Methylorubrum extorquens: one gene and its partner. Each later gene encodes a partner of the first gene's protein in a complex. Links are inferred from orthologs where the notes say so. Each region holds a gene or a part of one and is shown on either strand. Other genes may lie near its edges.

What was found.
Region 2: the proteins of J2W78_RS21080 (region 1) and moaD are in contact, whole or in part, in a crystal structure (PDB 1FMA), measured with the Escherichia coli proteins. The link is inferred for Methylorubrum extorquens from one-to-one orthologs.

The regions. Positions count from the first base shown.
Region 1 is NZ_JALJXF010000001.1:4,502,206-4,517,176, reverse strand. What follows is about bases 1,244-4,180. They hold J2W78_RS21080 (molybdenum cofactor biosynthesis protein MoaE), read left to right. Parts: upstream 1,244-2,454; coding sequence 2,455-2,907; downstream 2,908-4,180. Other genes in these bases: mqo (malate dehydrogenase (quinone)), read right to left, coding at 4,134-4,180; J2W78_RS21075 (AI-2E family transporter), read left to right, coding at 2,973-4,109; J2W78_RS21085 (gamma carbonic anhydrase family protein), read right to left, coding at 1,272-2,294. Also shown: J2W78_RS21095 (DsbA family protein), read left to right, coding at 1-114; iron exporter MbfA, read right to left, coding at 221-1,213; more of mqo, read right to left, coding at 4,181-5,786; J2W78_RS21065 (hypothetical protein), read right to left, coding at 6,022-6,699; J2W78_RS21060 (YcxB family protein), read right to left, coding at 6,696-7,787; J2W78_RS21055 (VWA domain-containing protein), read right to left, coding at 7,990-9,153; J2W78_RS21050 (DUF5682 family protein), read right to left, coding at 9,150-11,471; J2W78_RS21045 (ATP-binding protein), read right to left, coding at 11,480-12,580; J2W78_RS21040 (DUF5691 domain-containing protein), read right to left, coding at 12,577-14,160; J2W78_RS21035 (SWIM zinc finger family protein), read right to left, coding at 14,160-14,971. UniProt on the Escherichia coli protein: Converts molybdopterin precursor Z to molybdopterin. This requires the incorporation of two sulfur atoms into precursor Z to generate a dithiolene group. The sulfur is provided by MoaD.
Region 2 is NZ_JALJXF010000001.1:3,072,481-3,087,344, reverse strand. The notes cover bases 6,640-9,469. They hold moaD (molybdopterin converting factor subunit 1), read right to left. Parts: upstream 8,266-9,469; coding sequence 8,014-8,265; downstream 6,640-8,013. Other genes in these bases: uvrC (excinuclease ABC subunit UvrC), read right to left, coding at 9,096-9,469; pgsA (CDP-diacylglycerol--glycerol-3-phosphate 3-phosphatidyltransferase), read right to left, coding at 8,411-9,010; J2W78_RS14600 (metal ABC transporter substrate-binding protein), read left to right, coding at 7,080-8,009; J2W78_RS14605 (Spy/CpxP family protein refolding chaperone), read right to left, coding at 6,640-6,861. Also shown: J2W78_RS14640 (glutamate-5-semialdehyde dehydrogenase), read left to right, coding at 1-632; J2W78_RS14635 (nicotinate-nucleotide adenylyltransferase), read left to right, coding at 688-1,245; rsfS (ribosome silencing factor), read left to right, coding at 1,519-1,821; J2W78_RS14625 (DUF4166 domain-containing protein), read right to left, coding at 1,893-2,603; J2W78_RS14620 (GbsR/MarR family transcriptional regulator), read right to left, coding at 2,657-3,217; J2W78_RS14615 (aldose epimerase family protein), read right to left, coding at 3,308-4,348; J2W78_RS14610 (ABC transporter ATP-binding protein), read right to left, coding at 4,430-6,220; more of J2W78_RS14605, read right to left, coding at 6,313-6,639; more of uvrC, read right to left, coding at 9,470-11,144; J2W78_RS14580 (protein phosphatase CheZ), read right to left, coding at 11,240-11,965; J2W78_RS14575 (L,D-transpeptidase), read left to right, coding at 12,197-12,907; J2W78_RS14570 (DUF2076 domain-containing protein), read right to left, coding at 12,987-13,724; J2W78_RS14565 (outer membrane protein), read right to left, coding at 13,949-14,821. UniProt on the Escherichia coli protein: Involved in sulfur transfer in the conversion of molybdopterin precursor Z to molybdopterin.

The DNA of each region.
Region 1 (14,971 bases):
GCGACGCCCTCCTACGTCCTCGGCAACACGGGCGTGCTCGGCCATCCCGGCGTGAAATCGCTGGCGAAGATGATCGGGGCGATGCGGCGCTGCGATCAGATCGCCTGCGGCTAGAGCATCGTCCTGAACATCGGATCCAAGAGGATGCTCTAGCTCATTGCTTTTGCATCATCTTTTTCCAAAAGCCGGAGGCCACCTTTCGGGATGATGCTCGAGCGCTTCAAGCGCCGCCGATGAGGATGCCCGTCGCCAGCACGAGGGCGCCGCCGAGCACGATCTGGAAGGCGGCGCGCAGGAACGGCGTCTCCATGTAGCGGTTCTGGATCCAGACGATGGCCCAGAGTTCGACGAAGACCACGGCGAAGGCGATGCTCGTCGCCAGCCAGAAGTTCGGGATCAGGTAGGGCAGCGCGTGGCCGAGGCCGCCGAGCGCGGTCATCACGCCGGAGGCAAGGCCGCGCTTGAGCGGCGAGCCGCGCCCGGAGATCTTGCCGTCGTCGTGCGCGGCTTCCGTGAAGCCCATCGAGATGCCCGCGCCGATCGAGGCCGAGAGGCCGACGAGGAAGGTCGTCCACGGGTTCTGCGTGGCAAACGCGGTGGCGAAGATCGGGGCGAGCGTCGAGACCGACCCGTCCATGAGTCCGGCAAGCCCCGGCTGGACCCAGGTCAGGATGAACTGGCGATGCGCGGCCGCGTCCTCATCGTCGCGGACGGTCCCGCCGAGATGCGCGTCTCTCAGTGCCTCGGCCGTGCGCTCGTGCGCGCTCTCCGCCGCGGCGAGGTCGCCGAGCAGGGCCCGCGTGTCGGCGTCGGTCGAGCGCCGGGCGGCGGCGAGGTAGAAGTCACGCGCCTGCCGCTCCATCGCGGCGGCCTCCTCGCGGACGCGGTCGAGCCCGAGATGGCGTATCAGCCAGACCGGCTTGCGGGCATAATAGCCGGCGATGTGCTCGCGCCGGATCGGGATGATGAAATCGCCGAAGCGCTCCTTGTAGCGTGCGATCAGCCGGCGCCGGTGCTCGTCCTCGGCCTCCGCCATCGCGTCGAACAGGGCGGCGGAATGGGGATAGTCGGCGCGCAGGCGTGCCGCATAGGCGCGGTAGATCTGGCCGTCCTCCTCCTCGGAGCCGATCGCCAGCGCCAGGATCTCCTGCTCGCCGAGATCGTCGAACCGCTTCCGGCCGCCGAGCGTGAGCATCGAGAGTCGGCTCATCATCGCTGCGTCGATCTCCGGGGATGGCGTGCGGCGGAGCGGATGAGGGCTGCGGGCAGCCTCACCCCTCCTGCTCCTGCAGCAGCCGGTACTCGCGCCCGTGCCGGCAATAGCCCTCGACGATGTGGCTCATCATCGCGCGCTTCGCCGGGTCGAGGGCGCCGAGGATGCGGGCCGGGCGCCCGCCCCAGAGATGGCCGCCCTCCAGCAACTGGCCCGGATCGGTGGTCGAGCCGCCGGCTAGCATCACGTCGTCGGCCACCACCGTGCCCGGCGCCAGCACCGAGCCGATGCCGATGAGGCTGCGGGCGCCGATTCGGCAATCGGCCATGCGCACGTTGTGGCCGATCGTGGTGTCGCGCCCGATCACCACGCCCTCGCCGCGGCTGCGGATCACGGTGTTGTCCTGGATGTTGGTGTCGGCGCCGACCACGATCGGGCCCACTTCCGCGGCGAGTTCGCAGGAGAACAGCACCGTCGATCCGGCGCCGAGCGCGATGCGGCCGGAGAGACGGGCGGTGCGGGCCACGAACACGCTGGCTTCGGTCTCCAGCGGCTCGGCCGGCACGGGCGGGCTCGACGCCTCGCCCGAAGCCTCGCGCAGGCGTTCGGCCCGCTCAGCCAGTTCCTCCGGCGTCACCGGGCGCAGGCGCTTGGCCGGGTTGCCGCCATAGGCGAAGCCGCTCTCGAGCTTCGAGCGGGGGAAGATCGTGGCGCCCGCCTCGATCAGCACGTTGTCGCCGACGGTCGCGCCGTCGAGGATGATCGCGTCGTCCTCGATCACCACATCCGAGCCGACGGTGCAGGCATGCACCACCGCGTTGCGGCCGACCGTGACCCGGTCACCGATCTGCGTCGGCAGCGATTCGGTGGCGATGTGGACGGTGGAGCGGGCGCCGAGCCAGAAGCGCTCGCCCGCGGTGATCGGCTGGCCGTCGCTGCGGATCACGCTGTCGTCGCCGAGCCAAGCCTGGGCCCCGAGGGTGGCGGCGCCGATCACGGTGCTGGCGCGCCCGCACCAGACGGGGCGGCTGGCGAAGACGGGCAGGATGCCGTCATGGGGCAGGATCAGGTCGGGCGTCACGTCGCGGCTCGCTGTTCGTCGAAACGGCGCCGGTGGCGCGGTCCTATTCTTGAGCCATATAGGCTCACGGGCAAACGGGGTAACGGGGCTTTGCGAAAACGCCGGGCCTAACCTGTCGGCGCCGCGTACGCGTTCCCGAAATGTGGGTTACCAGTGGGTCATGACGGTCAGCATCCAGTCCGAGCCCTTCGACACCGCCGCCGAGATCGCCCGGATCGAGGCGGACCTCGCCGGGCGGGCGGGGGCGGTGGTGACCTTCTCCGGCCTGTGCCGCGATGAGGCGGGCCGGCTCGCCGCGCTGGAGCTGGAGCACTACCCCGGCATGGCCGAGGCCGAGATCGCCCGCGTGGTGGAGGAGGCGCAGGCCCGCTGGCCGGTTCAGGCCCTCCGGGTGATCCACCGCCACGGGCTGGTGCGGCCGGGCGAGGGCATCGTCCTCGTCGTCAGCGCCTCGCCCCACCGCAAGGCCGCCTTCGCCGCGGCCGACTTCCTGATGGACTACCTCAAGACCCGCGCCCCGTTCTGGAAGCGCGAACACCTCGCCGACGGCACCATCGGCGGCTGGGTCGCGGCGACGGAAGCCGACGCCGCCGCCGCCCAAGCCTGGGCGTGATACACATTTGATTGTACCGGGGTCCCCTGCGGCCCCGCATGAACTGCGAACGGATCCCCCGAACCATGACGGCTCCCCCTTTCAGCCCGCCGGCCAACCCGCCGGGCGCGCGACGCCTCGCGGCCGCGGGCATCGCGGTCGTAGCCTTTGCCGCCGCCCTCTGGCTCGCCTGGACCGCGGCGGCGACGCTGCTGCTGATCTTTTCCGGCATCCTGTTCGCCGTCTTCCTCGACGGGCTGACGCGGGGCCTCGGCTACGTGCTGCCGATCGGGCGCGGCTGGCGCCTCACGCTCGTCTGCCTCGTCCTCGCCGCCCTCGCCGTCGGCCTCTCGGCCTTCGGCGGCGCCACCGTGGCGAGCCAGGCGCGCGACCTTGGGGCCACGGTGCGCCAGCAATCGGAGACCGTGCGCGACTGGCTGAAGGAGCGCGGCGTCGAGATCGACCTGTCGCAGGGGGCGCCGGCCGGCGCCGGTCAGGGCGGAGAGGGCAAGGACAAGAACGGGAAGGAGGGTGGCCTCGCCGGCCTCGCCTCCGGCGCCCTCAAGAGCCCCGGCTCGCTGCTGTCGGATGCCGGCAGCGTGCTCGGGCCGGCGGCGAGCGTGGTCCTGGCGCTGTTTAACGCCCTCGGCAACGTCCTCGTCATCGTCTTCCTCGGCGTCGCCATCGCTGCCGATCCGGGGAGCTACCGCAACGGCGCCCTGCGGCTCGTGCCCCCGCGCCATCGCGAGACCGGCGCGCGCGTCCTCGACGGGTCGGGCGAGACCCTGCGGCACTGGCTGTTCGGGCAGCTCGTGACCATGGCAGCGATCTTCGTGCTGACCTGGGCGGGCCTGAGCTTCCTCGGGATCGGCGGCGCGCTGATCCTGGGACTCCAGGCGGGCCTGCTCGCCTTCGTGCCGACCGTCGGGCCCCTGATCGCGGGTCTGGTGATCGTGCTGAGCAGCCTCGCCTCGGGGCTGAACGGCCTGCTCGGGGCGCTCGGCGTCTACCTCGCGGTGCAGGCGGCGGAGAGCTACGGGCTCACGCCCTTCATCCAGCGCCGCGCCCTCGACCTGCCGGCGGCGACGATCTTCGCCGGCCAGCTCCTGCTCGGCGTGCTGTTCGGCCTCTGGGGCGTGGCACTCGCGCTGCCGCTGGTCGCCGTGATCAAGGTGCTGCTGGAGGAACTCTACATCGAGGACGGGGCCGAAGCGGAGGCCTGATCCTCCGCTCCGGCCCCGATCGTCTTACGGCGCCATGTCGGGGACCGGCTTGACGGTCCCCATCTCGGCTGCGGGCAGCGGCTGGGCCGGAGCCCCGATCTGCGGCGGCGGGGTGAGCTGCAGGTGCTCGCTGGTATAGGCGAGTTCCTGGTAGACCCGCTGCGGATCGTCGTTCAGCTTGGTCCCGTAGCTCGGCACGATCTGGCGGATCTTCGCCTGCCATTCGGGGCTGGCGACCTTCTTCGCGAAGACCTTCTCCAGCACCGTCAGCATGATCGGCGCGGCGGTGGAGGCGCCCGGCGAGGCGCCGAGCAGGGCGGCGATGCTGCCGTCCTTGGCCGCGACCACCTCGGTGCCGAGCTTCAAGACGCCGCCCTTCTCCGGGTCGCGCTTGATGATCTGCACGCGCTGCCCGGCCTGGACGAGGCGCCACTCGTCCTTCTTCGCGTCGGGGAAGTACTCGCGCAGGGCTTGGTAGCGGTCCTCGTCGGAGAGCATCACCTGGCCGGCGAGGTACTCGATCAGCGGGTACTGCTCGACGCCGACGCGAACCATCGGCCAGACGTTGCTGGTGGTGGTCGAGGTCAAGAGGTCGAAGTAGGAGCCCTCCTTCAGGAACTTGGTCGAGAAGGTCGCGAATGGTCCGAACAGGATCACGCGCTTGCCGTCGAGCATCCGCGTGTCGAGATGCGGCACCGACATCGGCGGCGAGCCGACCGAGGCCTTGCCGTAGGCCTTGGCGAGGTGGCGCAGAGCCACGTCCTGATTCTCGGTGACGAGGAACGAGCCGCCGACGGGGAAGCCGCCGTAATCGTCGGCTTCCGGGATGCCGGAGGCCTGCAGCAGGTGAAGGGCACCGCCGCCGGCGCCGATGAACACGAACCGGGCATCGACCGTGTGGCGGCTGCCGTCCTTCAGGTTCTTCGACGTGACGCGCCAGGTGCCGTCCCCGTTACGCTCGAAGCTCTCGACCTCGGTCGAGAGGCGCAGGTCGAACTTCGGCCCGCTCTTCAGCGAGGCGATGTACTGGCGGGTGACCTCGCCCCACTCGCAATCGGTGCCGAGCGGCGACCACGTGGCGGCGACCTTCTGCTTCGGGTCGCGCCCCTCCATCATCACGGGGACCCACTTCTTGAGCTGCTCGGGGTCGGTCGAGAACTCCATCCCGGCAAACAGCGGGCTCGCCTTCAGCGCCTCGTAGCGCTTGCGCAGGAAGGTGATGTTGTCGTCGCCCCAGACGAAGCTCATGTGGGGCGTGGAGTTGATGAAGGAGCGGGGGTTCTTCAGCACGCCCTTTTGGACCTGCCAAGCCATGAACTGGCGCGTGACCTGGAAGGCCTCGTTGATCTCGACGGCCTTGTTGATCTGGACGTTCCCCTTGGAATCCTCCGGCGTGTAGTTCAGCTCGGCCAGGGCCGAGTGGCCGGTGCCGGCATTGTTCCAGCCGTTGGAGCTTTCCAGCGCCACGCCGTCGAGCCGCTCGACCATCTCTAGCGACCAGTCGGGTTCGAGCTCCCGCAGCCAGACACCGAGCGTCGCGCTCATGATGCCGCCGCCGATCAGCAGGACATCGACCTTGCGGGGCTCGCCCGCGGCGAGCAGGGGCGAAGCCGGCAGGGCGGTGGCCGCAAGACCCGCCAGCGCGCCGCCGAGAACGTGACGCCGGTTCATCGGCATCAGACTATGTTGCAGATTGGCGGAACGAATGTGCAGTTTATCGTCAGAATTCATTTTATTTTTCGTGCCGCTCAAAAATTTATTGGCCCGACCGGTCCGCTACAACACGCTCGGGCGAGCGACAACCCGCCGATTACATGGCTGCCATGCCCTGAAACCTTGAACACGCGCAGCCGATTGTCAGGCCAACCCCAGGTCGCCGATCCGTCCGCGTGACCGGCCCATGGACAAGCCTTCAGCGCGCCGCCGAGCGCTCCACCCGGCGGACGCTCCCCAGCACGGCGCGGGCGGCCTCATAGCGCACCGCGCCGGTCTCGCAGGTCTTGCAGATCGCTCCGAGATAACGGCCGTCGATCACGGTCTCGGCGAACAGCCCTGACTTGAACCGCGGCGCCGCCTCGGTCTCGACGGCGATCCAATCGCGCGGCCCGAATCGCTCGGGCCCGAGCGGGCGGCGGATCGAGGCGCCCAGGCTCGTGCTCTTCAGGACCGCGCGCAGGCGGACGTAGCGGGAGAGCGGCGACGTGTAGAGCCCGGCAAGACGGGCCGCGTCGTCCGCCCCCTCGACCGGCGCGGTTCGCAGGCGCAGGGTGCAGGCCTCCTTGGTGCGGGCGCAGGCGGGTGTCTCGCACACGATCCGCACCACGCGCCGGCCGGAGGCGTCGCCGGGATCTTCGTCGGCCTCCTCCAGCACCCAGCCCGGCGGCAGGTCGAGCGTGAAACCTTGATCGAGGCGCAGCGTCGTCGGGCCCGGCAGGGAATCGGCCCCGTCCGTGCTCGCATCGGGTGCCGGCTCCTCGGTGGAGTCCGGCGCCTCCTCGGCCAGGGCCGGGGTGATCGCGAGCAGGTATGGCAGCAGGCAGGCGGCGAGAAGGGCCGTGTGCAGTCGGGGACGGGCGGACGCGTCGGTCATCGGGCGCGGATCTCCTTCGGAACGTGGCGTTCGGCCAGCGCCTCGAAGCGGGCGCGCGCCTCAGGCTCGAAGATCCGCAGCGGCACGGGCAGCATCTCGTCCCAGCGCATCGGCAGGATCATCAGGTCGCCGACCCGCTCGCGTCGGCGAAACAGCGGCCAGCCGAGATGGGCGTGGGCGCCGTCCTTCGCGGTGGTGATGCCGGCCTCGTCGATCACGATCTCGGCCTCGGCGGGGGACTCCTCGGCGTCGAGCTGTGCGGCGAGATCCCGCGCGAGCCAGCGGCGCGCGAAAGGATGGGCCGCGAGGAACAGGGCAATCACCCCCGCGACGGCGGCGGCGGGCTTCCAGAACGCGTTCGCGACCATTTCGACGAAGAGCGGTAGCGCGTCGGAGAACGGCACCCGGTAGGGATCGACCGCCCAGAGCATCGTCAGCAGGACGGGGTAGAGCAGGGTCAGGCCCACGAGCCACGCGGCGGCGCCGGTGAGCCGGGCGCGGCGGGCTAAAGGATTCTCCAGCGCGCGCAGGATGATCGGCACCCGCTCCCCCGGCGTCAGACGCATCGTGGCGCGCACGGCCTCGGGCCTGGTGGCCGGTTCGGCCGGCGGCGCCGTCGGGGCGGTCCGGCCGGCGCAGGCCTGCATCCAGCGCCGGATGCCGGCGATGGTCTCCGTGCTCAGCGACGCCTTGGGCAGCACGACCGGAACGTCGCCGATCTCCGTCAGCAGGAAGAGATGGTGCCGGTCCTCCGCGAGGTCGCGGATGCGCGGCCAGGGCACGAAGCTCACGAGATCCGGCGCGGTCTGGGTCAGCCCGGCGCCGTCGAGCCGGTAGCGCACCGGCACGGGACTCGGATCGCGGTCTTCACCGCCCGGCGGCCCCATCAGGGCCCGCACCTTGCGGCGGGCGAACCAGGGGTGGAGCGCGTAATGGGCGAGCAGGGCGAGCGCGATCAGGACGAGTGTGGCGGCGAGCGGCAGCGGATCGAAGCTCGGCAGGTCGCGCCAGAGCGCCGAAAGGCTGCGTCGCCCGCCCGACGTCGCCCAGGCCGAGACCGCGCCGAGCAGGGTCAGGAACCACAGCACCGGCAGGCCGAGCGTGAGGATGCGCCGCCGCTGCGCCGCGAGCGGCGCCCTCTGGGCGTAGAGGCTCCCGGTGACCCGATGCTCGAAGGTGAGGGGAGCCTCGAAGGTGAGCGGCGCCTCCGGAACGGGCGGGCGGCCGGAGAGGGAGGGGACGACGGGCAGGAGGAGGCTCCCGGATCAGGGTTTCGGGGACGGCGGCGGCTCAGCCGTCTTGGGCGGCCGGGACCGCGGCAATGCCGGCGCCCGCGGCCCAGGCGTTGAGATCCTGCTTGCGGATCGCTGCCGCCATCATGTCGGGGAAGAGGTCGGGCGTGCAGGCGAAGGCGGGCACGCCGAGTGCGGCGAGCCGCGCGGCCAGCCCGCGGTCGTAGGCCGGCGCGCCCTCGTCGGAGAGGGCGAGCAGCGCCACCACCTGCACGCCGGCCCCGACGAGGCGCTGCGCCTGGGCGAGCAAGCCGGCCTCGACCCCGCCCTCGTAGAGATCGGAGATCAGGACCAGCACCGTGTCCTCGGGCCGGGTGATGCGGGAGGCGCAGTAGCCGACCGCCCGGTTGATGTCGGTGCCGCCACCGAGCTGGACCGAGAACAGCACCTCGACCGGATCGTCCATGGCGTCGGAGAGATCGACCACCTCGGTGTCGAACACCACGAGCCGGGTCGAGACCGCGGGCAGCGAGGCCATCACCGCCCCGAAGATGCTGGAATAGACCACGGAATTGGCCATCGAACCGGATTGATCGATGCACAGGATCACGTCTTTGAGCGATCCGCGGCTTTTGCGCCCGTGGCCGAGGCGGGTCTCGGGGATGATGGTGCGGTACTCCGCCTGATAGTGGCGCAGGTTCGCCCGGATGGTGCGGTTCCAGTCGATCTCGGCGTGGCGCGGGCGGCGGTTGAGGCTGGCGCGGTCGATCGCCCCGCTCACGGCTTGGCGCAGGGGCTCCTCCAGCCGCTTCATCAGTGCGTCCACGACCTTGCGCACCACGAGGCGGGCCGTCTCCTTGGTGCGCCCGCCGAGCAGGCCGCGCATCGAGATCAGGGTCGAGACGAGGGAGACGTCGGGCTGGACCGCCTCCAGCATCTCCGGCTCGGTCAGCATCCGCTTGAGATCGAGCCGCTCGAAGGCGTCGCGCTGCATCACCTGCACCACGGAGGCCGGGAAGTAGTCGCGGATGTCGCCGAGCCAGCGCGGCACGGAAGGGGCGGAGGCGCCCAGCCCCCCCTTGCGGTCGGAATCGTAGAGGGCGCCCATCGCCCGGTCGAGGCGCCCGTCGCGCTCGCTCAAGGTGCAGCCTGTGCCCTCGGCCGCCCCGCCGCCGAGCACGAGGCGCCAGCGGCGCAGGCGTTCCGCGTCGCGCGCGCTCATGCGGCGTCTCCCGTGGCTTCGTCGGCGGTTCGGGCGGGTTCGGGGCCGAGCAGCAGGCGCAGGATCGGCAGCACCTTCGCCGCACGCGCCGCGTCGAAGCCCTGAGCGCCCTCCGCCTCACCGGGGGCCGTGCCGCCCGGCCGGGCCAGCGCCTCGCCCACCGCCCGGCGCTCGGCCGGCGCCAGCGTCGCGAAGGTGCGGCGCACCAGCGGCAGCAGCTCGATGAACAGGGCATCGTCGAGGCCGCAGAGCCAGTCATCGACCACCGCGAGCAGTTCGCGCCCGTGGATCAGCACGGTGCCGCTGTCCTCCAGAAACCCCTCGATCCAGGCGGCGGCCGGGACGGCGCCCGAGGCCCGCGACAGGGCAAGCCGCAGGCGCTCGCCGGCCTCCGCCGCCGCGATGGCGCGGTCATCGAACAGCAGGCGAACGGCGCGGCCGACGACGCGACCGTGGACGTGCTCCTGATCGGCCAGCGCCCGCAGCGCCTCTCCCCACACCGCCTTCAGCTCCGGCTCCTCGATCAGCGCGACCGCGCCGGAGACGGCGACGATGCGCGTCTTCGCGGCGCTCGCGGCATCGTCGTCGAGGCTCTGGCAGGCGGCGACCAGCCCGGCGGCGGCCCTCGGCACGAGGCCTCGCACCACGGCCAGCACCGGTTCGGTGTCGGAGGAGCGCACCGAGCCGTAGCGGGCGAGTTCGGCGAGCGGGGGCAGCGCGTCCATCAGGTCGAACACGTCGGCCGAGACCGCGGCGCGGTCGTTGAGCGCACGGATCACCTCCGCCGTGGCATCGGCGAGGTCGGCGTCGAGCAGGGTGCCGATCAGGCCGGAGAGGTCGGCGACGCGGGTCGCCTCGTGGGCGCGGACCCGCACCCGGCTGGCGGCCGCCTCGGCGATCGTGCCGCCCTCGGCGGAGGCCGCCACCAGCTCCACCACCCATTCCGGCTCCCAGGCGAGGAACCAGCCCTCCTTGAACGTGCCGCGCCCGCGCGCCTCGCGCCGCTCACCCCACGGGATGCCGATCAACTTCAGCCGGTTGAGGAAATGGCTGCGCGCGAGATCGGTCTCCTTGCGCAGGTCGAGGGTGATCTCGCCGGCCGAAGCGCCGGGCTTGAGGCGCAGGCGCTTGCACTGGGCCGCGAAATCCGTCTCGACCGGCGTGCCGGGGCTGTCCGGCGGGGTGGCGCCGAGGCGTTCGCCGATGACGAGTTTGCGCCGGATCAGCCCCATCGGCGCCGGGTCGGCAAAGCAGAGCGTGGCCTGCGCCGCCTCGTCGAGGTCGTCGAGGGAGGGCCGCGACCGGCCGCGGAAGCCCGCCAGCGCCTCGGCGAGCCGGGCCGCCTCGATCACCGAGGCCGGCGAGGCGTCGAGATCGTTCTCGCGCAGCAGCGCGGCGGCCCGCGCGAGCCAGCGGGCGGCGACGCGGCCCTCGTGGTGCCACAGGGTGTCGTACCATTCCGGCGAGAGCACCCCGGCGCGGTAGCCGGAGGCGAAGGCCAGCCGCTCGTAGGACCAGGGCGCCCAGGCGGCGGCGACCTTGGTCTTGGGCAGGTTCTTCAGGGTTGTCGTGTCGGCGGTGGCCTGGCCCTTGGCGTCGTGGCGGGCGAGCGCCGGCACGTGCCACGCGCCGCAGACCACGGCGATGCGCGCGAACCCCTCCTTGGCCGCCTTACGAATCGCCGCGCGCATATGCGCCTCGCGCGTCTCCTCGCGAAACGCGTCGTCGGGGTCGGGCTCGGCGCCCTCGCGCAGCGCCCCCATCGCCTCGCCGATTGCGGCGAACACGTCGCCATCGGCGCCCGCGCGGCTCTCGACCAGCGCGTCCCACCAGCGCTCGCCGTCCGGGTAACCGGCGAGGGCAGCGAGTTCGCCGAGGGGATCACGCCGGATCGCGGCTTTTGCCGGATCGGGCGCGGATGGGGTTTCGGCCGCCTCTGCCACCGGCTCCCCGTCGATCGGCGCGGCCTCAGGCGGGGCTTCCGGCGCGCCGAAGCCGTCGGCGAGTTGGATCGCGTGCGGCAGGTCGATGAAGCGCAGGGTTGCCCCGGCCGCGATTCCATGGCGCATCGCCACCCATTCCGGCGAGAAGGCCGCGAAGGGGAAGAAGGCGCAATCGCGCGGCCGGTCGGGCCGGTAGACGAGGAGCGCGACGGGCGGCGCCATCGCCTCGTGGAGGCTGAGCGGGATCAGTGCATCGGCGTCCGGCGGGCCCTCGATCAGCAGGCAGTCGGGCGCAAAGCCGTCGAGCGCGGCCTTGAGCGAGCGGGCCGAGCCGGGGCCGTGGTGGCGGATGCCGAAAAGGCGGATGTCGGGCATCGCTGGGGTCACGCGCTCGCGCGGGCGGCCTTGTAGAAGTCCTTCCAGTCGGCGCGCTCCTTGACCACCGTCTCGAGGTACTCGCGCCAGACGATGGCGTCCTGCACCGGGTCCTTCACCACGGCCCCACTGATCCCCGAGACGAGGTCGTGCGCCGAGAGGCGGCCGTCGCCGAAATGCGCGGCAAGCGCCAGCCCGCTGCCGACGACGCTGATGGCTTCGGCCGTCGAGAGCGTGCCGGAGGGCTGCTTCACCTTGCTCTTGCCATCCGCCGTCACCCCCTCGCGCAGCTCGCGGAAGATCGTGACGACGCGGCGGATCTGCTCGGCGCCCGGCGGCTCGGCCGGGATCTCGAAGGCGCGGCCGAGCGCGGCGACGCGGGTCTCGACGATGGCGATCTCCGCCTCGATCGTGGCCGGCGGCGGCAGCACCACGGTGTTGAAGCGGCGCTTGAGCGCGCTCGACAATTCGTTGACGCCGCGATCCCGGTTGTTGGCCGTGGCGATGAGGTTGAAGCCTTTCTGCGCCGCCACCTCCTCGTTCAGCTCGGGGATCGGCAGGGTCTTTTCCGAGAGGACGGTGATGAAGCTGTCCTGCGTCTCGGAAGGAATGCGAGTCAGCTCCTCGACGCGGGCGATGCGGCCCTCGTTCATCGCCCGCATGATCGGCGAGGCCACCACCGCCTCGCGGCTCGGGCCCTTGGCCAGCAGCAGCGCGTAGTTCCAGCCGTAGCGGATCGCCTCCTCGCTGGTGCCGGCGGTGCCCTGCACGATCAGGCGCGAGGTGCCGCAGATCGCCGCCGCCAGATGCTCGCTGACCCAGCTCTTGGCGGTGCCCGGCACGCCGAGCAGCAGCAGTGCCCGGTCGGTGGCGAGCGTCGACACCGCGACCTCCATCAGGCGCCGGTCGCCGATATACTTTGGCGTGACCTCGAAGCCGGAGGCGAGCCGGCCGCCGAGCAGGTAGGTGACGACGGCCTGCGGCGACATCTGCCAGTTCGGCGGGCGCGGCCGGTCGTCGGAGTCGCGTAGCGCCGCGATCTCCTCGGCGAAGGCATCCTCGGCGGCCTGGCGCAGCTGCGCGGTCTTGACGGCGTGGGTCGATGTCATCCTTGAGCCGTTCCCCCTGTGGTGGTCTCCGGTCGGAAGTCGCGCCGGATCGCGGCGCGCAATTCCAGCACGCTCGTCAATCCCGTGAGCTGCGTGTGCAGGCGATCGCCCTCCCCCTCCGGCAGGCGCGCCAGGATGGCGGCGGCGGAGGCCGCAGCGTCGTCGCTCGGCCAGAGCCGGTCGCCGAGGCGGGCGATCACCCACGGCTTGGCCAGATCGCGCCGCAGGGCGTCCGACCCGCGGGTGACGAGGGCGAGCCAGTCGAGCAGGGCGGCGCTGAAGGCTTCCGAGAAATGCTCTGGCCCCGAGCCCAGCACGGCCAGCACCACCTCGATCTTGCGGGCGCGGATCAGCGCCGCGACGCGGGCCTCCCACGCGGCGTCGGGCAGGAGGTCGAGCGCCTCCGCCCACATCCCAAGCACCTCGTTGGTGCGGCGGACGCCGGTAACCTTGCCCTCGTAGGCGTCCGCCGTGATGTCGGCCATCGCCTCCGCCCAGGCCGGGTCGAGGGTGCGCTTGGCCGCCGAGAACAGCCCGTGGAAGACCGGGTCGGCCCACTCGCTGCGCAAAGCGAGTTCGATCCAGAGCCGCGGCGGATGCTCGGCGAAGGCGTGGAGTGGGCTGCGCGCCAGGATCGCCCGCAGCAGGCCGGCGCGGGTACCGCCGCCGCGCCGCTCCCAGGCGTTCGCCTCGACGCCGTCGCGGGCGAGGTCCGGGCTCTCCTCCGGCAAGGTGACGACGAGGCTGTGCGTGGTGCCGCCCAGCAGCCTGCGCTTGCTCTCGACGTTCAACGCGGCGCGGGCGCGTGCCGCCATGCGCTGCGCGTAGCGCGAGTCGGGAAGCCCCGGCAGCAGGTGCTGTGCGGCCAGCCGCACGCCGTTAGCCCGGTCGTCGAGGCAGGCCTCGAGGAAGGGCTCGTCGGCCGCCGACAGGCCGGTCGCCAGGGCGTGGACCAGGGCCTCGCGCGCCTCGGCTTTCTCCTTGCGGAAGACCGGTTCCAGGGTGGTGCGCGCGCCTTCCGGATCGCGGGCGCGGAAGGCGGTGAAGGCGGCGCGGCGCTCGGCCACCGTGCCCTCGGTCCAGTCCGAAGCGGGCGCCGCGTCCGCATCTTGGGCCGGGGTCTCGCCGCAGGCGCGGGCGAGCCAGTCGAGTTCGGCACCGATGACGGCAGAGGCACTCGCCGGCAGGCTGTCGCGCTGCTGCATCAGCACTTGGAACAGCCAGACGGGCGGGCGTGCGCCCGTCGCGGCGGCAAGCGCGAACCATTCCTCGACGCGGGTGCGCGCGCGGGTGCCCTCGGTGAGGAGGCCGTAGAGCCGCGTCGCGGCCGCGGGCGGGCATTCGGGTCCGAAGGCGTCGCGCGGCTCGATCGGCGCCAGCGCCTCCGGCCCGATTTCCGTTCCGGCCAGATGGTGGACGCCCTCCGCCGCGAGCCGCGCCAGCAGGGCGGCACCGGGATCGCTCTCCGCGACGAGTGCGGCCAGCGGACCGGGAGCGACCGGCGGGGCGCGCTCGGCCCCGAGGAGCGCGGCGGCGAGCGTCGGCTCCCAGCCATCGGGTGTGTGCTCGGCCGTCTCCATCAGGCGACCTGCAGCAGGACCGGCTGCGCACCCTGCGCCGGCATCGCATAGAGGCGGCCTTGCGCGACGAGGGCGAGCGGATGGAGGCCGGTGCCGTCGTAGAGGCCGAACAGATCGACCGGCCGGCCCGCCGCCACCGCGAGCAGGCTCGGCAGGCGCGGATCGGCCGCGAGCGCGAGGCTGCCGGTCTCGTCGCCTGCCGCGAAGGCAACCTTGCCCCCGGTCGCGGCGGCGAGACGGCCGAGCCGCACATTCGCGAGCCGCACCGGCCAGCGCTCACACCAGGGCGCGCGGGCCAGCACCTCGGTAAAGGTGTCCCGCGCCGCCGCGACGCTGGCCGCGCCGGGCAGCACCGCTTGCGCCGCCCGGCCGGAGCGGCCCTCGCGGAAGACGGCGCGCAGGGGCGGGTCGCCGGGCTGGAAGGCGAGGCTCCCGCAAAAATCCTGGCCGGCGGCGGGGGCCGGCGGCAGGGGCGAACCGGCCGTGCCGTAATCGATCACCTGAGCCAGGGCGCCGCTGGTACGGCCGACGAGCCAGACCGAGCGGGCGGTGAGGCGATCCTCCTCCTCGACCGCGTGGGCCAGCACCGCCCAGGTGTCGGTCTGGTCCGGCTGGGCCGCCATCTCCTCGGCGGTGACGGGGTAGCCGAGCGCGGCGCGCACGCCCGCCGCCTGCTCGGGCGCGAGCGCGTCGAGGCGGCGCGCGGCCCGGAGCAACAGGGCGAGCCGGCCGAGGCCGAGCCCGAGCGCGGCTTCCGGCCGGGGGGCGCCCGCTTGTGGTGCCGCCGCGATCAGCCCCGGCAGGGCCCGCA
Region 2 (14,864 bases), 1.4 Mb from region 1 along the record:
GCCTCGTGGAGCGCGTCCAGGCGGAGGCCAAGGTGCCGGTCTTCGCCCATCTCGACGGCATCTGCCACGTCTACGTGGCCGAGGGTGCCGACCTTGGCATGGCCCGCACCATCGTCCTCAACAGCAAGATGCGGCGCACCGGGATCTGCGGCGCCGCCGAGACGCTGCTTGTCGATGCGGCGGTCGCCAAGACCCACCTCAAGCCTCTGGTCGAGGCGCTGCTCGAATCCGGCTGCGCCGTGCGGGGCGACGCGGCGACGCAGGCCGCCGACCCGCGGGTGAGTGCGGCGACCGACGCGGATTGGCGCACCGAGTATCTCGACGCAATCATCTCCGCGAAGGTGGTGGATGGGCTCAACTCGGCCATCGCTCATATCGAGGCCAACGGCTCGCACCACACCGACGCGATCATCACCGACGACACCGAGGCCGCCACCCGCTTCCTCAACGAGGTCGATTCGGCGATCGTGACCCACAACGCCTCGACGCAGTTCGCCGATGGCGGCGAGTTCGGCTTCGGCGCCGAGATCGGCATCGCCACCGGGCGGATGCATGCCCGCGGCCCGGTCGGCGTCGAGCAGCTCACCACCTTCAAGTACCGGGTCCACGGCAGCGGCCAGACGCGGCCGTGACGCGCTGACGGCGGTTCCTCTGCGCGATCACAGACTACCGCCGGCCGCGCCCGGCATGCGGATCGGCCTCTACGGCGGTTCGTTCAACCCGGCGCATGCGGGGCACCTGCATGTCAGCCGCACCGCCCTGCGGCGCCTTCGGCTCGATCGGGTCTGGTGGCTCGTCACCCCCGGCAACCCGCTGAAGGACCATGGCGTGCTCGCCCCGCTGGACGAGCGAGTGGCGCAAGCGCGGGCGCTCGCCACCGATCCGCGCATCGCGGTCACCGGCTTCGAGGCGGAGATCGGCAGCCGCTACACCGCCGATACGCTGCGCTGGCTGGTCCGCCGCCGACCGGCCCTCCACTTCGTGTGGATCATGGGCGCGGATTCGCTCGGCACCTTCCATCGCTGGCGCCGTTTCGACGAGATCTTGTCGCTGATGCCCGTCGCGGTGATCGACCGTCCCGGTTACACGCTGAAGGCGCCTTCGGCGCGGGCGGCACAGACCTTCGGATCGGCCCGAATTCCAGAGGCGAACGCCCCCACCCTTGCGGTCCATCCCACACCAGCCTGGGCCTTCCTGCACGGGCCGCGTTCCGGGTTATCCTCAACCGCCTTGCGGACACGGTGACGGCGCCCTCTGCCAACGCGGCTCCGGGACGATCATGACCGCGCCGGCCGGGGTTTTGGCCATCCAATTGCGGCGCACGAGCCTTAGGGCGCTTCTTGCGCTTGAAAAGTGGGCCGAAAGCGGCCAATTTCAGCGCGTGGCGGGATCGCCGCGAATTGATCTTCAGGAACCGAGACCCTGTCCGCACACATTCCACACGTCGGTGTCAGCTTCGATGCCGAGCCTGCCTCCTCCGACGCGCTGAAGGCCCTGGCCCTCGGATGCCTCGATGAGATGAAGGCCGAGGAAACCGTCGAGATCGACCTCGCGGGCAAGACCTCGCTCGCCGATACGATGATCATCGCGTCCGGCCGCTCGCAGCGCCATGTCGGCTCGATCGCCGACAAGATCATCCAAGAGATGAAGGCCAAGGGATTCGGCAATGCCCGCGTCGAGGGCATGCCGGCCTGCGACTGGGTGCTGATCGATGCGGGCGACATCCTCGTCCACATCTTCCGCCCCGAAGTCCGCGGCTTCTATAACCTCGAGAAGATCTGGGGCGCCGACCGGCCGTCGGGCGCATTGCTCGCAGGTTAGCCCTTTCTTTTAGCATCGTCTTCTTCCGAAAGCCGGGGACCACCCCTCGGGACGATGCTCTGAACCCTCGATCAGGGCAGCGCGGCGGTGACCTCGTCGCGGGCCTCGACTTGGTCGCAGAACACCGCCTCCTGGCGCAGCAGCCGGCCGAGCCAGGCGTGGCGGATTTCCAGAATGAAGCGGAAGGCGCGGGCGCCGGTGGCGCCGTGGCTGACCGTCAGCGTGCCCGGCGTCAGCCATCGCGGCAGGATGAGCCGGAAGCCCGGCAAGTCGATGAAGTAGCGCTCGCTGCGAAACACCAGCGCCCGATCCTCGACCAGAACCCGCAGACTCATGCCGAGCCCGGCGCCGACCCGCTCCTCCAGCCCGGTCGGCCCCCGGAAGCGCTTGGCCGAGTGGATCGCCTGCGGGAAGCCGGAGCCGCGGGCGTAGAGCCGCGTCCAGATCTGGCCATTGCCGGCGCCGTCCTGAGTCACGGCCACAACGCTCGGCACGTTGGCGATCCGGGTCGTCGGCAGCGGCGCGCCGACGAGGCGCAGGGCCTGCGCGAGCAACCAGCCGAGCCGGGTCAGATGGGTCTCGACCACACGCCCGGCATAGACCGCGCTCTCACCCTCGCCGAGCCGCTTCGAGAAGCGCCGCCGCACGGCTGGCGGCAGCCGCGCCCAATCCGCCTCCGGCACCAGCGCGCGAAAGCGCAGGTCGAACAGTTCCGCCGGGCGAACCGGGCTCGCGGTCGGGGCTCTTGCGATAGGGACAGCAGCTTCGGCGGCGACGCGCATCAACGGCCTCCTCTAATACTCTCCCGGACGGCGGACGCCCGGCCGGCGGGGGATCAGGTCTCGGACTTCACGGGCAGGTAGCGGACGATGCGGCCGCCGAGCCGGATCAGCTTGGCCAGGGTGTTGTGGGGCACGTTCAGCATCTGCGCGTACCAGCCGTCGAGCGTCTGGGTGAAGTCGAGCATGGCCTTGAGCCGCCGCCCGGCCACGGCTCCGACCCGAGGGTCGCCCTCGGCCTCGGCCACACATTCCCGCAGGGCCTTGAGCGCCGGGTCGATCTCCCGCTCCTTGCGGCCGGCGGCGATGCGGGTGACCATCTCCCACAGATCCGTCTCGGCGACGAAGAAGTCCCGCCGCTCGCCCAGCACCGGCACACGCCGGATCAGGTTCCAGGCCGCCAATTCCTTCAGCGAGTTCGAGACGTTCGAGCGCGCGATGCCGAGCGTCCCCGCGATGTCCTCTGCCGCGAGCGGCTTGTCGGAGAGGTAGAGCAGGGCGTGGATCTGAGCGACGGAGCGGTTCACGCCCCACTGCCCACCGAGATCGCCCCAATGAAGGATGAACCGCTCCACCGCAGGCGCGAGGGTTTGCGGCTGGTCTGAAATTTCTGTCATGACAGAAATTTCAGACCAAATGAGATGGATGTCAAGCGCGCGGGTTCACGTCCGTCGCTTTCCTTGCACCGATACGGCCGCCCGTCCCGCTCACACAGCCGAGAACCGGTAGGTGGTGCTCGAGGTGAAGACCTCTCCCGGCCTCAGGACAGTGCTCGGAAAGTTCGGATGGTTCGGCGCATCCGGAAACCCCTGCGTCTCGAAGCAGACGCCGTCGCCCGAGCGGTAGGTACGGCCGGACGGGCCGACCAGCGAGCCGTCGAGATTGTTGCCGCTGTAGAGCTGCAGCGCCGGCTGGGTCGTCGCGACGTCGAGGCGCCGCCCGCTGGCTGGGCAAAGGCAGGAGGCGGCCGGGCGTAGCGTGCCGGCGGGGCCTCGCAGAGCGAAGGTATGGTCGTAGCCGCCCGCGATCACGATCTGCTCGTGGCCCTGCCGGATGCGCGCGCCGAGCGGGGTGGCTTCGCGGAAATCGAAAGGCGTTCCGGTGACCGGCGCGATGATTCCGGTCGGGATCTGCGTCGTGTCCGTCGGCGCGTAGGCGTCGGCGAAGATCTTCACGACGTGATCCATCACGTCGCCCGTGCCCTCGCCGGCGAGATCGAAGTAGCTGTGGTTGGTCAGGTTCAGCACCGTCGGCCGGTCGGTCTCGGCGCGGTAATCGATGCGCAGCGTTCCGGGCTCGGGCAGGCTGTAGACGACCTCCACGTCGAGATTGCCCGGAAAGCCCTCCTCGCCATCGGGGCTGCGCCGTCTCAGCACGATCCGCGTCTCGTCCGCCTCCGCCACCTTCCACAGGCGCTTGGCGAAACCCTTGGGACCGCCATGCATGGAGTTGGGCGGCTCGTTGATCGGCAGTTCGAAGGCGGTGCCGTCGAGGGTGAAGCGCCCCCTGGCGATGCGGTTGGCGTAACGCCCGGCAATCGCCCCGAAATGCGGGCTTACGGTCTCGTAGCCCTCCACCGTGTCGAGGGCGAGGACGACGTTGGCGCGGCGGCCCTCCCGGTCCGGCACCTCGATGGCGGTGAGAATCGCGCCGTAATCGATCACCTGAACCCGCAGATCGTCGCGCACGAGGGTGTGCCGCGTGACGCGCTCACCCGCCCGCGTCTTTCCGAATGGCTCTGGCCGCATTCCTGTCTCCCGCCGTGACCGGGAATTACGCGCGAGAGGCCGTGCGGGTCGCACGGGGCCGGTCGATTCATGCCACCGCTGTCAGACGGGGGCCGCCTGCGCTCTCGATACGCCGGAATCGTCCGACAATTGCAGCCGGTGGAGGCGTGCATAGGTCCCGCTTGCGGCCACCAACTCATCGTGGCGTCCGAGTTCGATCACCCGGCCCGCCTCCAGCACCGCGATGCGGCCCGCCTCGCGTACGGTCGAGAGGCGGTGGGCGATGACCAGCGTCGTGCGCCCGCGCATCAGCCGCTCCAGCGCCTCCTGCACGAGATGCTCGGATTCGGAATCGAGGGCGGAGGTCGCCTCGTCGAGGAGCAGGATCGGCGCGTTCTTGAGGAAGGCGCGGGCGAGCGAGATACGCTGGCGCTCGCCCCCCGAGAGCCGGCCGCCGCCCGGCCCGACCCGGAACGCGTAGCCCTCGCCCAGACGCGTGATGAAGCCGTGCGCCGCCGCGGCCCGCGCCGCCGCCTCGATCTCGTCCTGCGTCGCGCCGGGCCGGCCGAAGCCGATATTGGCGGCGACGGTGTCGTCGAACAGCACGACTTCCTGCGACACCACCGCGATCGCCGCGCGCAGGGAGGCGATGGTTACGTCGCGCACGTCGGTGCCGTCGATGAGAACCCGGCCCGCCGTCACGTCCTGAAGCCGGGGGACGAGGTTGAGCAGCGAGGATTTGCCCGAGCCGGAGCGACCGACCAGCGCCGTGGTCGAGCCCGCGGGCACCACGAGGTCGATGCCCTCCAGGGCGGGCGCGTCGGCCCGGTAGCGAAAATGCACGGCCTCGAAGCGGATCTCGCCCCGCGACACCGTGAGTGGACGGGCCGACGCGGATTCGCGGATCGTCGGCTGCTCGTCCATCAGGGCGAAGTAGCGCGTCAGCGCCGCCGCCGCCTCCTGAAGGATGGCGTTGAGGGTGCCGAGCGCCCGGGCCGGCTGCGCGGCGAGCAGGAGCGCGGCGACATAGCCGGTGAAGTCGCCGACGGTGCGGTCACCCGACATCACCCGCTGGCCCACCAGCACGAGCACGCCCGCCACCGCGAGACCGCCGCCGATCTCCATCAGCGGGTCGAGCCGGCCGCGCGCGTTGGCCGCCTTCATCTTGAGGCGGCGCACCTCGTCGAGCGCCTGGGCCGCGCGGTCCTTGAGATAGCCTTCCAGCGCGTAGGTCTTGGCGACGCGGGCGCCCTGGAGGCTCTCGGTGATGAGGCTCGCGGTCGCGCCCATCTGCTCCTGGGTCGTGGTCGAGACCTGGCGCAGCCGCTTGCCGATCCGGTTGACCGGGCCGGCGACAAGGGGGGCCGTGACCGCGGCGGCGAGCGTCAGCAGCGGGTCCATCCAGACCAGCGCGATCACGAGCGCGGCCAGCATCGCCACATCGCGCAGCAGCACCGTCGAGATGCGGGTCAGCGCCTCCTTGATGAAGGCGAAGTCGGTGGTAAAGCGCTGGGTGAAGGCCGCCGGGCTCTCGCGGCCGAGTTGGGCGAGGTCGGCATCGATCAGGTGGGCGTAGAGCGCGGCCTGCATGTCGGCCTCGACGCGGGTGACGACCCGGTTGGTCAGCACCGTCTGCCCGAACAGGGCGAAGCCGCGGGCGGATGTGACGGCGATGACGATGAGCGGGCCGTAGGCCAGCGCGCTCATGTCCTTGCGGTCGAACGCGTCGAAGGCGGCCTTGATGAGGGCCGGGTAGAGCCCCGTCGCCGCGCCGACGACGGTGATCAGCACGAGGACCACCGCGAGCGTCGCGCGGTGGGGTGAGAGCCATTCCCGCCAGAGCCGCCCGAGCAGGGGAAGGGTGTCGCCTCTCAGAAGCGGCCGGCGCGCCATCGTGTACCGTGTCTGTGCTGACCCCGGCCGGAACGACCGGAGCCCGCGGTGTTTGCCGCCGCGCGGCTCGCGGATCAAGCGACCGCTGTCCTTCAGTCGCGCTCGCCCCCGTGCCGGTGCCCGTGCTTGTGCGGTCCGCCGAAGGGGCGCATCGGCCGGGCGAGCACCATGGCGCGGCGCTTCTGGCCTTCGTCCAGGCTGGCGAAGAGCGGCGTGCTGGCATCGGCGAGCTTGCGCAGGGCTTCGCCACGAGCGGTGGCCGCGTCGGCCATGGCGCGGAGCGTGCCGGGGGCGTCGTCGACCATCCGGCCGCGCTCCCGCCGCGCCTCACGCTGGGCGGCGCGCTGCTTCGAGAGATCGCGCAGGGCCGTCTCGACCGGCGGCCATAGCTTCTCCTGCTCGGGGTTCAGCTTCAGTCCGGCATGCAGGCCGGCGAGGCGGGCATCGGCGAAGGCCGCTCGGTCCTCGGCCGAGAGCGCCGACCAGCGCCCGTGCCGATGGCCGTGGGGGCCGTCCGCGAAGGGGCCGCCCCAGTCGCCGGCATGCACCGCCGCGGACCCGAGGCCGGCCGCACCGAGGACCGCCAGCCCCGCCAGCAGGAGCCCGGCCCTGCTTCGCTTGCTCAGGTTCGGCTTGGTCATCACACACCCTCCACCGTTCAGGGGCCCTTGCCCCGACCCCGAGAGGATGGGTCCGCTCCGTCTCTCGCGTGTGTCCGCTCGTCTCCGGTTTGTGTCTGCTCCATGAAACCTTCTCCATGTTGGCAGCCCGGCACGTTCTGCGCTGCACAATCGCCACCCGGCTCTTGGCAATGTGATAATGTTACATTATCACCGCGGCTAAGCGGAGGAGTGTCGGTATGGGTTTGGGCGTGGGGCGCGGCGTCGCCATCGTTGTTCTGGTGCTGCTCGGCCTTGCGCCGTCGATGGCCGCGGCGGAGGGGGCGCGGCTGAAGGCAGTGGCGACCTTCTCGATCCTGGCCGACCTCGTTTCGCAGGTCGGCGGCGATCAGGTCGCCGTGACGAGCCTCGTCGGACCCGACGCCGACGCTCACGGCTACTCCCCAACGCCGGGCGACGCCCGCAAGCTGGCCGAGGCGAATCTCGTCGTCGTCAACGGCCTCGGCTTCGAGGGCTGGATCGAACGGCTGATCAAGGCCTCGGGCACCAAGGCGCCGGTCACCATCGCTTCGAAGGGGGTGAAGACGGTCGCGGGCAGCCACGACCACGATCACGCCGAGGATCACGGACACGATCACGGCGACCACCCCGATCCGCATGCCTGGCAGAACGTGGCGAATGCCAAGCTCTACGTCGCCAACATCCGCGACGGCCTCAGCGCCGCCGACCCGGACCACGCCTCGTTCTACGCCGCGAACGCCGCCGCCTACACGCAGAAGCTCGATGCGCTGGACGGGGAGATCCGCTCGGCGCTCGCCGGGATCCCGGAGGAGCGGCGACGCATCATCACCACGCACGATTCCTTCGGCTATTTCAGCGCCGCCTACGGCATGCGCTTCCTGGCGCCGCAGGGCATCTCCACGGATAGCGAGGCCGGTCCGAAGGACGTTGCCCGCATCATCCGCCAGATTCGCCGGGACAAGGTACCGGCGGTGTTCGTGGAAAGCATCGCCGACCCGCGGCTGATGCAGCAGATCGCCCGCGAGAGCGGTGCCAAGGTCGGCGGGCGGATCTACTCCGACGCGCTGAGCGCGCCGGGTGGGCCGGCGCCGGGCTATCTGGAGATGATGCGCGCCAACCTCAACGCGTTCCGGGACGCGCTGAGCTGAGGGCCTAACCGCCCGTCATCGGTGGGAAGAAGGCAATCTCCTGCGCTCCGGCGATGGCGCTGCCGGGCTTGGCGTGGACCCGGTCGATGGCGGCGCGCACCACGCCCTCGTTCTCGAAGGCGTAGGCGTATTCCTCGCCCCGTGTCTTCAGCCAGCCGATCAGGTCGGCGACGGTGGCGACGCCGTCGGGCGGGCTCACCGTCTCCTCGGGCTTGCCAACGCGCTCGCGCACCCAGGCGAAGTAGACGAGCTTCATCTTGGAATCGTCCTCGTTGATGTGAACGCGCAAAGGCGCCTGCGTGCCGTCATTGCGAGGCGGAGCCGAAGCAATCCAGGGCTCCGCTCTTTCCGGACATGCCGCGATCTGGATCGCTTCGCATTCGCTCGCGATGACGGGCGCTTCAGCGCGGATCGTCGATCACGTGCCGGATCCCGGCCCTCATGTAGTCCCAGCCGGTGTAGAGCGTGAGGGCGGCGGCGAGCCAGAGCAGAACGATGCCGGCGGTGAGACTGCCGGGAAGGACGGCGTCGCCGGCCGGGCCGGCGACGAGGAAGCCGAGGGCGATGAGCTGCACCGTCGTCTTCCACTTGGCGATGCGGCTGACCGGCAGGCCGACTTTCAGCTCCGCCAGATACTCGCGCAGGCCGGAAACCAGCACCTCGCGGCACAGGATGACGATGGCCGCCCAGAGCGACATGCCGGCGATAGTGCGGTCGGCGGCCAGCATGAGGAGGAGGGCGGCGACGAGGAGCTTGTCGGCAATGGGGTCGAGCATCCGCCCGAGCGCCGAACTCTGCGCCCAGGCGCGGGCGACGTAGCCGTCGAGATAGTCGGTGATCGCGGCGGCCACGAACACGCCGAAGGCGGTCCAGCGCGCGGCGAACTCGTCCGGCCAGAACAGCAGGACGACGACGACCGGCACCGCGACGAGGCGGCCGTAGGTGAGGCAGTTCGCGAGCGTCCAGGCCTGCGACCGGCGTCGGGGGAGGACGGCGTTCATCGGCGGGGTGAAATCATGGGCGGCCGGGGGCGTCAACCGCGTCGTCGCTGCATCGGGTGCGGGCTCTCTCGGCACGGGGCTCGGCTCAAGCATTGGCGTGGAAGAAGTCGTAGACCGCCCGCGCAGTGGCGGCGTTCACGCCGGGCGCCTTGGCGAGATCCTCCAAGGCGGCGCGTTCGATGGCTTTCACCGTCCCGAAATGGTGCAGCAGTGCGCGCTTGCGAGTGGGGCCGATCCCGGCGATCTCGTCGAGCGGGTTTTTCGTCATCTCCCGCTTGCGCCGTGCGCGGTGGGTGCCGATGGCGAAACGGTGGGCCTCGTCGCGTAGGCGCTGTACGAAATAGAGCACGGGATCGCGCGGCGGCAGCTTGAACGGGCTGCGGCCGGGGACGAAGAAGGTCTCGCGGCCGGCATCGCGGTCGCGGCCCTTGGCGATACCGACCAGGGGCACGCCGGTCACGCCAATCTCGGCGAGCGAGGCGCGGGCCGCCTCCAATTGTCCGGCGCCGCCGTCGATCAGCACGAGGTCGGGCCAGGCGGGGAAGGCATCGGGATCGTCCGGCACCTCGGCCACCGCCGGAACGGCTTGCTCCGGGGCCTGCGGCTCGCCGGCCTCGCCTTCCTGTGGCGTGCGCGGCGCCTCCTTGGCCAGCCGCTTGAAGCGGCGGGTCAGCACCTCGCGCATCATTCCGAAATCGTCGCCGGGGGTCAGTTCCTCCGACTTGATGTTGAAGGTGCGGTAATGCGTCTTCATGAAGCCGGTCGGCCCGGCGACGATCATGCCGCCGACTGCCGCCGTGCCGGAAATGTGCGAATTGTCGTAGACTTCGACCCGCCGCGGCGGCTTGTCGAGCCCGAAGGACTGGCCCAGCGCGACGAGGAGCTTGCCCTGCGAGGCGGTGTCGGCGAGCCGGCGCCCGAGCGCCTCCTTGGCGTTGCGTTGCGCGTACTCGACGAGGTTCTTGCGCTCGCCCCGCTGCGGCTGGTGGACCTCGACGCGGTGCTCGACCCGGCTCGAGAGGGCGGCGGCCACGAGTTCGGCATCCTCGATCGTGTGGCTGACGAGGACGAGCCGCGGGGCCGGCTTGTCGTCGTAGAACTGCGAAATGAACGAGGCCAGCACCTCGTCCACGCTCATGGAGCGGTCCGCCTTGGGGAAGTAGGCGCGGTTGCCCCAGTTCTGGAAGTTGCGGAAGAAGAACACCTCGATGCAGAACTGGCCCGCCTGCTCGTCGATGGCGAACACGTCGGCCTCCTCGACGCCTTGCGTGTTCACCCCCTGCACGCCCTGGATCGCCGAGAGTGCGGCGATCCGGTCGCGGAAACGCGCGGCACGCTCGAATTCGAGGGCTTCGGAGGCGCGCTGCATCTCCTCGCGCATCCGGTCCTTCACCGCGTTCGACTTGCCCGAGAGGAAGGCGCGGGCGCTGTCGGCGAGGGAGGTATAGTCGTCCAGGGCGATCTCGCCGGTGCAGGGGCCGGAGCAGCGCTTGATCTGATAGAGCAGGCAGGGCCGGGTGCGGTTCTCGTAATAGCTGTCCGAGCAGGTCCGCATCAGGAAGGCGCGCTGGAGCGCGTTGACGGTGCGGTTGACCGCCCAGACATTGGCGAAGGGACCGTAATAATTGCCCTTTCGGCGGCGTGCGCCGCGATGCTTGACGATCTGCGGCGCCGGCCCGTCGCTGGTCAGCAGGATGTAGGGGAACGACTTGTCGTCCCGCATCAGCACGTTGAAGCGCGGCTTCAGCTGCTTGATGAGGTTGGCCTCCAGCAGCAGCGCTTCCGTCTCGGTCGCCGTGGTGACGAACTCCATCGCCGCCGTCTGGGCGATCATCCGGGCGATGCGGTTGGAATGCGCCTGACCGCGGGCGTAGGAGCCGACGCGGGCCTTCAAGTTCTTGGCCTTGCCAACGTAGAGCACGTCGCCCTTGGCGTCGAACATCCGGTACACGCCCGGCGAGGTCGGCAGGGTCGACCAGAACCGGCGGATGATCTCGGCGCCCGCCTGGACGGCGCCGGGCTCGAAATCGAAGTCGATCTCGGGCGCCTCGTCGAGGGAGGCAGCCTCGGCCTCGTCCTCGTCGAACCCGTCGGGCGGGACGTCGTCGAAGGCGGATCGGGTCGCGCGGCTCATGGCCCCGATGTAAGCCGCGGCGATTCCGGTTGAAAGGGCCGCGGTCGCCTCAGCCAGGACAATCGCTCCAAGCGATGGCCCTGTGACGGGAAGCGTCAGTCGAACAGGGCGTCGATGTCCGACTGATCGACGTGACCGGGATCGTCCTGAAGCTTCGGGCCGTTGAGAAGCGAGCTCTCGTCGTTCTCATCGACAACGGCGGTCTCGACCGCGAGCAGGTCGCGGAAGCCTTCGAGCCCGCTCCAGGCCTCGATAACGCGGTCGAGATGCTCCTCGACGAATTTCAGCACGTTGACGATCTTGCTGATGCGCTGACCGGTCAGATCCTGGAAGTTGCAGGCCTCGTAGGCTGAGATCACGTTGTCGAGGATGCCGTCGACGTTCTCCTGGGCAGCCTTGGGCAGGCGCAGGCCGCGCATCATGTTGGCGTTGGTCTCGATCCGCTCGATGCTGCCGAGGATCGTCGAGGTGGCCTGCTCGGTCGATTCGACCACCGCATCGAGCTCGCCGGCAACGCGGCGCATGCCCTTGCCCGTGGTCTCGGAGCGGTGGAGGCTGGCGATCTCGCCCTTGGTGCGGGTGATCGCTTCCTTCATCACTTCGAGCTCGTGGCGCATCGCGAACGCATCGTTGAGCTCGCGGCGGCAGGCTTCGATGGTCTCGCCGGCACTGGCCTGGGTGATGCGGCGCAGGTCGTTGATCGCCGTCAGGATTTCGTCGAGCCGCGGATTCGGAGTTGCCTCGGCCGGAGCCGCAGAGACACCGGCCGCCGGAACGGGCAAGCCCAGGCTTTCCTCGATGCGGTAGCGCTTGGTGATCATCGGTCGGACAGGCCTTCGAGGTAAAATTTCGCCTGACACAATCCCGTGCACTGGTTTCGATTTGCTGAAAGTTTTCCGAGGAGCGGGGTCATTTACGGCCCGTTGACGACAACTCGGACTTAGCGGGGGCTCGAGCCCCGGAGGAAATGATTCACCACGTCCATTCATCGCCCGCAGGCACGACCCGGAAAAGACTTGCCGCATCACACGTGTGCAGAGCAGGGGCCGGGGATGCGGGCGAAGTGGGGCGGGGCGCTGGCGGCGCTCGCGGTGCTGGGGTCGAGCGTGGTGGCGCAGGCGGAGCCGGGCCGCTACGGCGGCGGCTTCATCGAGTTCCTGATGACGGGAGATGGGTCGAGCCCGGCCCGGCGCGCGTCGGTCGATGGCTACGGGGCTCTCGGCGAGCCGCGGCCGCTAGCCGTCCCGCAGCCGCGCGCCCGGTTCGCGGCGCTGCCGACGCGGCCGGCGCCTGAGGAGGGAATGATCGCGCGTACCGTCGATCCGCGCTTTTCCCGGCAGGTTGTGGCCTATGACGGGCCGGGTCGTGCGGGCCAAATCGTCATCGATACGAACGCCAAATATCTCTACCTGATCCAGCCGGAGGGCCGAGCGATCCGCTACGGCATCGGTGTCGGGCGGCCGGGCTTCGTCTGGACGGGTGCGAAGACGATCTCGGCCAAGCGGGAATGGCCGGATTGGACGCCGCCTGCCGAGATGCTGCGGCGGCGCCCGGACCTTCCGCGGCACATGGTGGGGGGCCCGGAGAACCCGCTTGGGGCCCGGGCAATGTACCTCGGCACCTCGCTCTACCGCATCCACGGCACGAACGAGCCGCACACGATCGGACAGAACGTGTCCTCGGGCTGCATCCGCATGATGAACGAGGACGTGATCGACCTCTACGAGCGGACGCCGGTGGGCACCCGTGTCGAGGTGATCTGACGCGATCTTACGAAAGCAGAAGCCCGGCGCCGTGGGAGCGGCGCCGGGCTTTGCAAGCATTCAAGACGTGCGGGCGGGATCAGGCCCAGTCGTCGTCCCCGCCATCGCCGAGGTCGCCACCGAAATCGTCGCCGCCGCCGCCGCCGAACGAGGCGTCTTGGAAGCCGCCGTCGCCGCCACCGAGCGCCGACCCGAGATCCTGATCGCCGCCGCCACCGAACATGCCGCCGCCGGTCTCACCGCCGGCCAAGCCCGCCGCGGAGGCGCTACCGAGTTGCGAGTGGCCGCCCGCGAAGGCATTGGAGAGGGCGCTGCCGAGCAACATGCCGCCCGCTGCACCGGCCGCCATCGGCAGGGCGGTCGCCAGGAAGCCGCCGCCGCGCGCGGGCTGCTGCGCCTGTCCGCCCCAAGGCCCACCCTGCGGAGCGCCACCGTAACCCGGCTGCGGACCGCCCTGCGGACCGCCATACCCGCCCTGCTGGCCGTAGCCACCCTGCGGGCCCCAGGCCTGTCCCGCCGGTGGCCGCTGCGGCTCGGAGCGCTGGCCGCCGCCGAAGATGCTCGACAGGAAGCCGCCGCCACCACCGCCGGCCGGCTGCGACTGAGCTTGCTGGCGCGCCTGTTCGAGCTGCTGGTTGAGGCTCTTGATCGCCTCTTCCTGTACGTAGATGAGCTGCGCCATGGCGTAGGGCGCGTAAGGCTGGTTGCGGAGCTTCTCGGCAATGAAGCGCTCCGCATCGGCGTCCCGGGCCTGGCCGGATGCCTGTTCGAGCCGCTGGAAGATGCCGTTGATGATGTCGCGTTCTTCGCTGTTCATGGAGCCGTCTCCCTGAGGCGCCGACGGCGTCGACACCGCGCGGCGGCTACGAGATGGGGACCTGTGGAGCTTTTGTCAGGGGGCCAGCGTCGATTCCCCGCTCGCGGCGGGGCGGTTCGTACCCAGGCGCCGCACGGAATGGCCATAAAAAAAGCCCGGCGCGAAGCCGGGCTTTTCTAAGGGAGGTCCGGCGGTCCGGTGAGGGACCGCCGAAGTTCCGGATACTAGTACGAGCCGAACTTGTAGTTCAGGCCGGCGCGGACGACGGCGAACTCGGTCTCGCGGACCTGCTGGCCACCGCTGACGAGCACGACGCCCGGGCTGGTCACGGAGACCGTACGGCCCTGGTTGTCGGTGGCGAAGGCGCCACGGCCGCCGGTGCCGCGGTCGAGGTTCACGTACAGACCTTCGACCTTCAGGGTCACGGCCGACGACTTGAAGAAGTTCAGGAACGAGTCGGTCGGGAGAGCGTACTCGATACCACCACCAGCGGCCCAACCGGTCTGGAAGTCGTTGCTCGACACGCCGGTGCCGAACTCACGACCGCCGCCGGAACCGTAGGCGAAGCCGCCGGTGCCGTACACGAGGGTGCGGTCGAAGGCGTAGCCGAGACGGCCGCGGACGGTGCCGAAGAAGTCGAGGCCCGAGAGACCGGCCGGGTTGAACACCTGCTGGGCGGCCAGCGGGCTGGTCGACAGGAAGCGGTTCCGGTCACGGCCGAAATCGGCGTACTGGGCGTCAGCCTCGACGCCGATCACGACGCCCGAGCCCGGGGTGAACTGGTAGTTGTAGCCGATCTGACCACCGCCGACGAAGCCCTCGTTGGACTCGCGGTTGTTGAAGGCCACCACGGCCGTGGTGCCCGGGGGCACGAGCAGGGAGGCCGGGCCGACGCCGATCACGGTCGGGACGCGGTCGTCCTGGGTGCCGAAGCCGTAACCGGCGTTGAAACCGGCGTAGAAGCCCGTCCAGGTGAACACCGGCACCGGCTGGAACACCGGCGGGGGAGCCGCGCGGCGCGGGAGGTCGGCAGCGAGCGCCGAACCGGCGAAGGCGATGCCGGCGATGGCCGTGCCGGCGCGAAGGAAGGATTTCATTACTCTGGTCCTCTCTGACTGTACCGATGCTTCCGGAGAAGCG